Regions from separate parts of the Stenotrophomonas sp. Ker107b genome, predicted to be linked through region 2. Evidence: riboswitches for the same ligand, from Rfam matches in the RefSeq annotation. Region 2 holds a riboswitch; the other holds the start of a gene.

Region 1 (3,359 bases), on a different contig from region 2:
GGAGGTCCAGAACGGCGCTTCCTGGCCGAGCGAAATGCCCCGCACGTAGCTGACATAGGCATTGAGCTCATCGGTGGCCTTCCAGACCAGCGCGGTCTGCGGCAGGAAGCGCGACAGGCGGCTGTGGCGCTCGGGGTTGCCACGCTTGTCATAGGCGCGCTCGTCCAGGCGGACAAAGCGGCCACCGGCCAGCCACTGCCAGTCGCCGAAGCTCATGCGGTCCAGTGCGAACACCGCGGTCTGCGCGCTGTCCAGACGCCGTGCGGAGGGGCCCGGCATCAGCGGCGACGGTTCAAACTGCGGCACCTGTGCATCGTGGATGTTGGCGGTGCCCACGTACTCGTTGACGTTGCGGCGCTTGTCCACGGTGCGCTCGAAACGGTCCGCACCCACGCTCAGCTCGTGCCGGACATCGCCGGTGGCGAACCTGCCGCGCAGTTCGCCACGGAATTCGAGGTTGCGGCGGGTGTCATCCGGGCTGCGGTAATCGTAGATGTCGTAGTCGCCGTTCGGCGCGAAGTAGTTGCCCGGCACGCTGCCATCGGCGCAGCCGGCGGCGTAGTAGCAGCCGTAGGCGAAGGCGACGTTGTCGTCGATCACCGAGCGGCTGTAGCTGGCCGATACCCGCGACTGCCAGCTCGGGCTGAAATCGTAGGTATGCAGCGCGGTCAGGTTGGTGCTGTCGATGCCGACCGGCCGCTGCCAGGCCTGGTAGCCCAGCATGTGCTTGCGGTCCACGCCGCGCGGCAGCTCGGTGGCGCCCAGCAGCTGATAGCCCGAGGCCGAGCGCTGCGCGCTGGTCTGGTAGTTGGCATCCACCTCCAGCTTGCCGCGTTCGCCGATCAGCCAGTCGGTGGCCAGCGAATAGAAGTTGCGGCGGCCGTCGGCGTGGTCGATGTAGGAATCGCTGTCTTCCCAGGCGGCATTGAAACGCACGCCAAAACGCGGCGACAGCCAGTGGCCGAGATCCACCGCGGTGTAGCGCGAGCCTTCCGAATCCGTGCCGAGGGTGACATTGCGCACCTCGGCCGGGCGCTTGCCCACGTAGTTGATGATCCCACCCGGTGCCATCACGCCCGCGGCGAGGCCGGCCTCGCCCTTGAGGATCTCCACCGACTGGATGTTCTCCAGCGCCAGGCGCTGCTCGCCGGTGATGGACAGGCCGTTGAAACGGTAGCCGGTACCGGTATCCAGCGGGAAGCCGCGGATCGCGATGTTCTGGTAGTAACCGACCGGCGCGTAGCTGTCGCCCAGCGAGGCATCGTTGCTGGCCAGTTCGGACAACGTGCGCACCTGGCGGCTGTCCAGCAGATCGCGATCCAGGACGTTCACCGAGGCCGGGGTGCTCTTCCAGTCACCCGCGCCGAAACTGCTGGTCTGCGTGGTGGTAGCTGCCGGCTGATGCGCCTGCACGCGCACGGCGGCGAGCTCGGTCGGCGAGCGCTCGGGCGCGTCCGCGAGATCGTTGGCATGAAGAGGCAGCGCGGCGCAGAGGGCGGCGGACAACAGCGTAGGGCGGAAGCAACGGTTCATTCGATTCGTCATCAGCTGGGGGAGACGAAGCGAAGGCACGCACGCGCACCGACCCATCACGGCGGTATGCCTGCTGCTCAAAGCTCCCTACGCCGGTGCAAACCGGATCAGGTTCCAAGGGACTCTCTCAGCCTGGTTTCGCCAGGCACCCCCGCTTCTGTGACTATTTCACTACAAACCGTACGGATTTGCGAGCCTGCCCTCAGGCGGCGGCGTGCAGCGCCTTCAGCAGGCCCTGCCCTGCCGGGGTGCTGAACCAGTCAGCATGCCCGAGCAGAAAGGTGTGGTAGGCCACGTCGGCATTGGCCGGCGAGTGGGTCACGGCCTCGAAATACTCCACTTCCGACAGTGCGAAGTCGAGCTGGACGACAGGCAGCAGATCGGCCAGCAGGTGCACGCGCTCGGCAGACAGCGGCACGATCTCGCGGTAGCCGGCCAGCAGGGCCAGCGCGATATCCACGCGCACGGCCGCCTCGCCGCGCTCCAGCGCCAGCCAGGCCACCGCGTTGCGTTCAATGGCGGTGGCCAGGTCGAACAAGGCACTGGTCGGTGAGGCAAGGCCAACATCGAGCACGGTCTCGACGACGTACGTATCGCCGTCCTGACGCCAGAGCAGATTGGACACATGCCAGTCGTTGTGCGCCCACAGGCGAGGCTCGGCCTGCAGGCGCTCAGCCAGCCCGGCGTGCCAGGGCAGCACCGCCCGCTGCAGATCGGCCTGCCAGTCCTGTCGCGCAAGGTAGGCCGCCAATCCAGGGCGATCACCCAGCCCGGCGTGAATAGCGGCAACCGGATCGACGACGCGGAGCAGATCATCGCGCGCGACCAGCAGGTGGGTGCTGCGCTGGGGTGCGTGATAGCTGGCTGACGCGCGGTGCAGTCGCGCCAGCATCCGGCCCGCCTCGCGCGCCTGCGCGGTATCGGTCAGCAACGTCCAGGACGGCGCGTCGCGATAAATGTCCTGGCCGCGGCCCACGGTATGCAGCTCGTAGGTCCAGCCCTCATGTTCGACCGCCGTTGCACCGTCGCGGTCATGCAGCACCTCGACCACCGGCACGCCCTGGGCAGCCAGGTGCTGGAGCAGACGGTGCTCTTCGGTCAGGCCGGCTGCGCTGCGGACGCTGCCATGGTGGCGCTTGACGAACACCCTGCCCCGTTCGCTCTGGACAATCGCGGCGGCAGACATCGGCCGCGGGCTGTGCCACAGCACCTGGCTCGCTTCGCCCAGCTGCGAAAACCGCTCACGCAGCCAAGTGATCTCGCGGTCGGTGATGGCGGGCCAATCGGCGGCCACCTCATCGTTGTTGAGGCCTTGGACGCGGTGGGTGCTGTTGCTCATGGGATAACGGGTCGATGACGGCGAAAAGGCACGCTGTCACCAGACAGTGGGCGCGGCGAGGATACCAAGCCGGGCCCACCGAGGGGAGCCGTCTACTCCCTCAGGGCGTGCTGTTGCCCTGCTTCGCGGCGGCCGGCTTGGCCGGCAGCAGTCGCGGTTGCTCGGCATACCAGTCGCGGGCGCCGGCAAGGTGCCATTTGCGCTGCTCGCCTTGCAGCTCGATGCCGGCCCCCAGCACGCCCCAGCGTATATACAGATCACCGCGACGCTGCGCATGACGAAGATCCAGCCGCGCCTGCAAGGACAGGCGTTCGTTCTCGGCCTGCAGGTCGTCTACGATCAGTTGGCCGCTGCGCCAACGCAACTGCCCACTGGCCTGCACTTCACCGGAATCCAGCATCCCGAGCACCCAGCGCGGGTACTCGCTGCGCTGAGCGAACACACCGAGCAACGGCCCGGCATCGCGCAGGCGCAGATCCGCCAGGCC
Region 2 (3,359 bases):
AGCACCGTCGGCATCGGCAGGCTGTCGAACATCGTGAACAACACCGTCTCGTAGCCATTGCCCAGCGCCTGCGCCAGATCCACGTGGCCGAAGATCTGCGACCACAGCGCCGTGCCACCGAATACCGAGAACCACAAAAAGCCCAGCACGCTCGGCGCGATCACCACGCCCAGCACGAACTCGCGGATGCTGCGCCCACGCGAGACGCGCGCGATGAACGAGCCCACGAACGGCGCCCACGCGATCCACCAGGCCCAGTAGAAGATCGTCCAGTCCGCCACCCACGTGCTGCCCGAGAACGGCGACATGCGCAGGCTCATCGTCACCAGTGAATTGAGGTACGAGCCGATCGTCGTGGTGAACGTATCGAAGATGAAACCGGTCGGCCCCAGTACGAGGATCAGCGCGAGCAGCAACGCCGCCAGACCGAGATTGAAATTCGACAACCACTTGATGCCGCGGTGCACGCCACTGGTGGTGGAGGCCATGTACAGCACGAACGCCACCGCGATGATGGTCAGCTGCACCGGCACCGAGGCCTGGATACCGAACACGCGCTCAAGGCCGGCCGCGATCTGGATCGTGCCGAAGCCCAGCGTCGTGGCAACACCGATCGCCGTGGCGACCACGGCGGCGACGTTGACCACCGTGCCCATCCAGCCACGGTGATGCGCGCCGATGATCGGCTGCAGCAGATCGCTGATCAGCCCGCGGCCGTTGCGGTTGAACTGGAACCAGGCCATCGCCAGGCCGATCAGCGCATAGATCGCCCACGGATGCAGGCCCCAATGGAAGAACGCGTAGCGCATCGATGCGCGCGCCGCCTCCATGCTCTGCGGTGCCAGTCCTTCCGGTGGCTTCACGAAGTGCGAGATCGGTTCGGCCGCGCCCCAGAACACCAGGCCGATGCCCATGCCGGCGGCGAACAACATCGACATCCAGCTCGCATTGGAAAAATCAGGCTCGGCGTCCTCGCCGCCGATGCGCAGCGAACCGAAGCGGCCGAAGGCCAGGTACATCAGGAACGACAGCGTGATGAACACCACCAGCAGATACAGCCAGCCGGTACTGCGGATGATGGTGGACAGGCCGCTCTGGACGACCTCGTTGAAGGGGCCCGGCGCGAGGCCGGCGATCAGCACCAGCAGTGCGACCAGTGCGATGGAAATGCGGAACACCATGCAGGCGTGTCTCCGATCAGTAGGGGCGAGCCGAGGCTTGCAATCTCCAGCGGCACAACGGCAACGACTGGGGCGGATCAAGCCGGTCGAGGCCGGTCAGTACGGACGTCAATGGCGTCGAGCAGAGCGCGGTGTGCACGCAATCGGGAGGCTACCCCCTGACCGCACCGCATACCGCGCTGCAGCATGGTAGTGCATGGCGTGTCGGTGCTCTGTTCACATGCACAGGCCGATCACGTTGGCGTGCGGCTTGGCGGTGCGCCCGTGGGCGCCGCTTTGTGCTCTAATTCGCCCCGAAGCGGGGGTACCGCGGCCCAGTGGCCAAGGTTGAGACAGTCCCTTCGAACCTGATCCGGTTGATACCGGCGTAGGGAAGCTTCGCATCTGCAGATGCATTGCGCCGTAGGGCCACCGCGCCCGGAGACCGCCCGCGATCCGTCCGTCGAGCGCCGCCGTTTCGTCCCTCCCATGCGAATCCCTCGCATAGAACCGCACAGTCCCTGTGCGGGGATTGAACCTAGGACGATGCCTCGATGAACGCACAGCTCTCCGCCCTGCAGCAACAGGCCCAGCAACTCTCCGAATCGGTCACCCGGCCGATTCCCGGCTCGCACAAGATCCACGTGCAGGGCTCGCGCCCCGATCTGCAGGTGCCCATGCGCGAGATCACCCTGACCCGCACGCCCACCTTGTTCGGTGGCGAAGAGAACGCGCCGGTCACCGTGTACGACACCTCCGGCCCGTACACCGATCCGGCTGTCGCCATCGACCTCTCCGCCGGTCTGCCTGCGCTGCGCGCCGCCTGGGTAGCCGAGCGCGGCGATACCGAGGTGCTGGAAGGCCTGAGCTCGGCATTCGGCCGTTCGCGTGAGACCGATGCACGGCTCGATGCGGTGCGCTTCCCCGCGCGGTTGCAGCCACGCCGTGCGCGGGCAGGCGCCAACGTCACCCAGATGCACTACGCACGCCGCGGCATCATCACGCCGGAAATGGAGTTCGTGGCGATCCGCGAGAACCAGCGGCTCGATGCGATCGGCGACGCCGCACTGCTGAAGCAGCATCCCGGCGAGTCCTTCGGCGCCTCGATCCCCAGGATCATCACCCCCGAGTTCGTCCGCGATGAGATCGCGCGTGGCCGTGCCGTGCTGCCCAACAACATCAACCACCCGGAAAGCGAGCCGATGATCATCGGCCGCAACTTCCTGACCAAGATCAACGCCAACATCGGCAACAGCGCGGTGTCCTCGGGCATTGCCGAGGAGGTGGAAAAGCTCGTCTGGGCGATCCGCTGGGGCGGCGATACCGTGATGGACCTGTCCACCGGCAAGCACATCCATGAAACGCGCGAATGGATTCTGCGTAATTCGCCGGTGGCAATCGGGACGGTGCCGATCTACCAGGCGCTGGAGAAGGTTGATGGCCGTGCCGAGGAACTGAACTGGGCGATCTTCCGCGACACGCTGATCGAGCAGGCCGAGCAGGGCGTGGACTACTTCACCATCCACGCCGGGGTCCTGCTGCGTTACGTGCCGCTGACCGCCCGGCGCGTGACCGGCATCGTCTCGCGCGGTGGCTCGATCATGGCCAAGTGGTGCCTGGCGCATCACAAGGAGAACTTCCTCTACACGCACTTCGAGGACATCTGCGAGATCATGAAGGCCTACGACGTGACCTTCTCGCTGGGTGACGGCCTGCGCCCGGGCTGCATCGCCGATGCCAACGATGCCGCGCAGTTCGGCGAGCTGGAGACGCTGGGCGAGCTGACGAAGATCGCGTGGAAGCATGATGTGCAGACCATGATCGAAGGCCCCGGCCACGTGCCGATGCAGCTGATCAAGGAGAACATGGACAAGCAGCTGCGCGAGTGCGGTGAAGCCCCGTTCTACACGCTGGGCCCACTGACCACCGATATCGCGCCGGGCTACGACCACATCACCAGTGCGATCGGTGCGGCGATGATCGGCTGGTACGGCACCGCGATGCTCTGCTATGTCACCCCGAAGGAACACCTGGGCCTGCCCAATCGGCAGGACGTGCACGATGGCATCATGGCGTATCGCATTGCCGCGCACGCCTCGGACCTGGCCAAGGGCCACCCCGGCGCGCAGGTCCGCGACAACGCGTTGAGCAAGGCACGTTTCGAATTCCGCTGGGAGGACCAGTTTCACCTGGGGCTGG

What was found. A riboswitch is a leader RNA that binds a small molecule or an ion and turns the genes downstream of it on or off. The one in region 2 is predicted to bind thiamine pyrophosphate.
Region 1: linked by a shared signal. The riboswitch ahead of ACWV8V_RS07125 (TonB-dependent siderophore receptor) and the one ahead of thiC (phosphomethylpyrimidine synthase ThiC) in region 2 are both predicted to bind thiamine pyrophosphate.

Annotation. Positions count from the first base shown of each region.
Region 1 covers NZ_JBSPHX010000001.1:1,562,647-1,566,005, forward strand. Annotated here, with positions in the region: gene ACWV8V_RS07125 (TonB-dependent siderophore receptor) at 1-1,533, opposite strand, end outside; TPP riboswitch at 1,601-1,696, opposite strand; gene ACWV8V_RS07130 (phosphotransferase enzyme family protein) at 1,736-2,872, opposite strand; gene ACWV8V_RS07135 (hypothetical protein) at 2,973-3,359, opposite strand, start outside.
Region 2 covers NZ_JBSPHX010000002.1:1,165,631-1,168,989, forward strand. Annotated here, with positions in the region: gene ACWV8V_RS14995 (BCCT family transporter) at 1-1,181, opposite strand, end outside; TPP riboswitch at 1,472-1,573, shown strand; gene thiC (phosphomethylpyrimidine synthase ThiC) at 1,715-3,359, shown strand, end outside.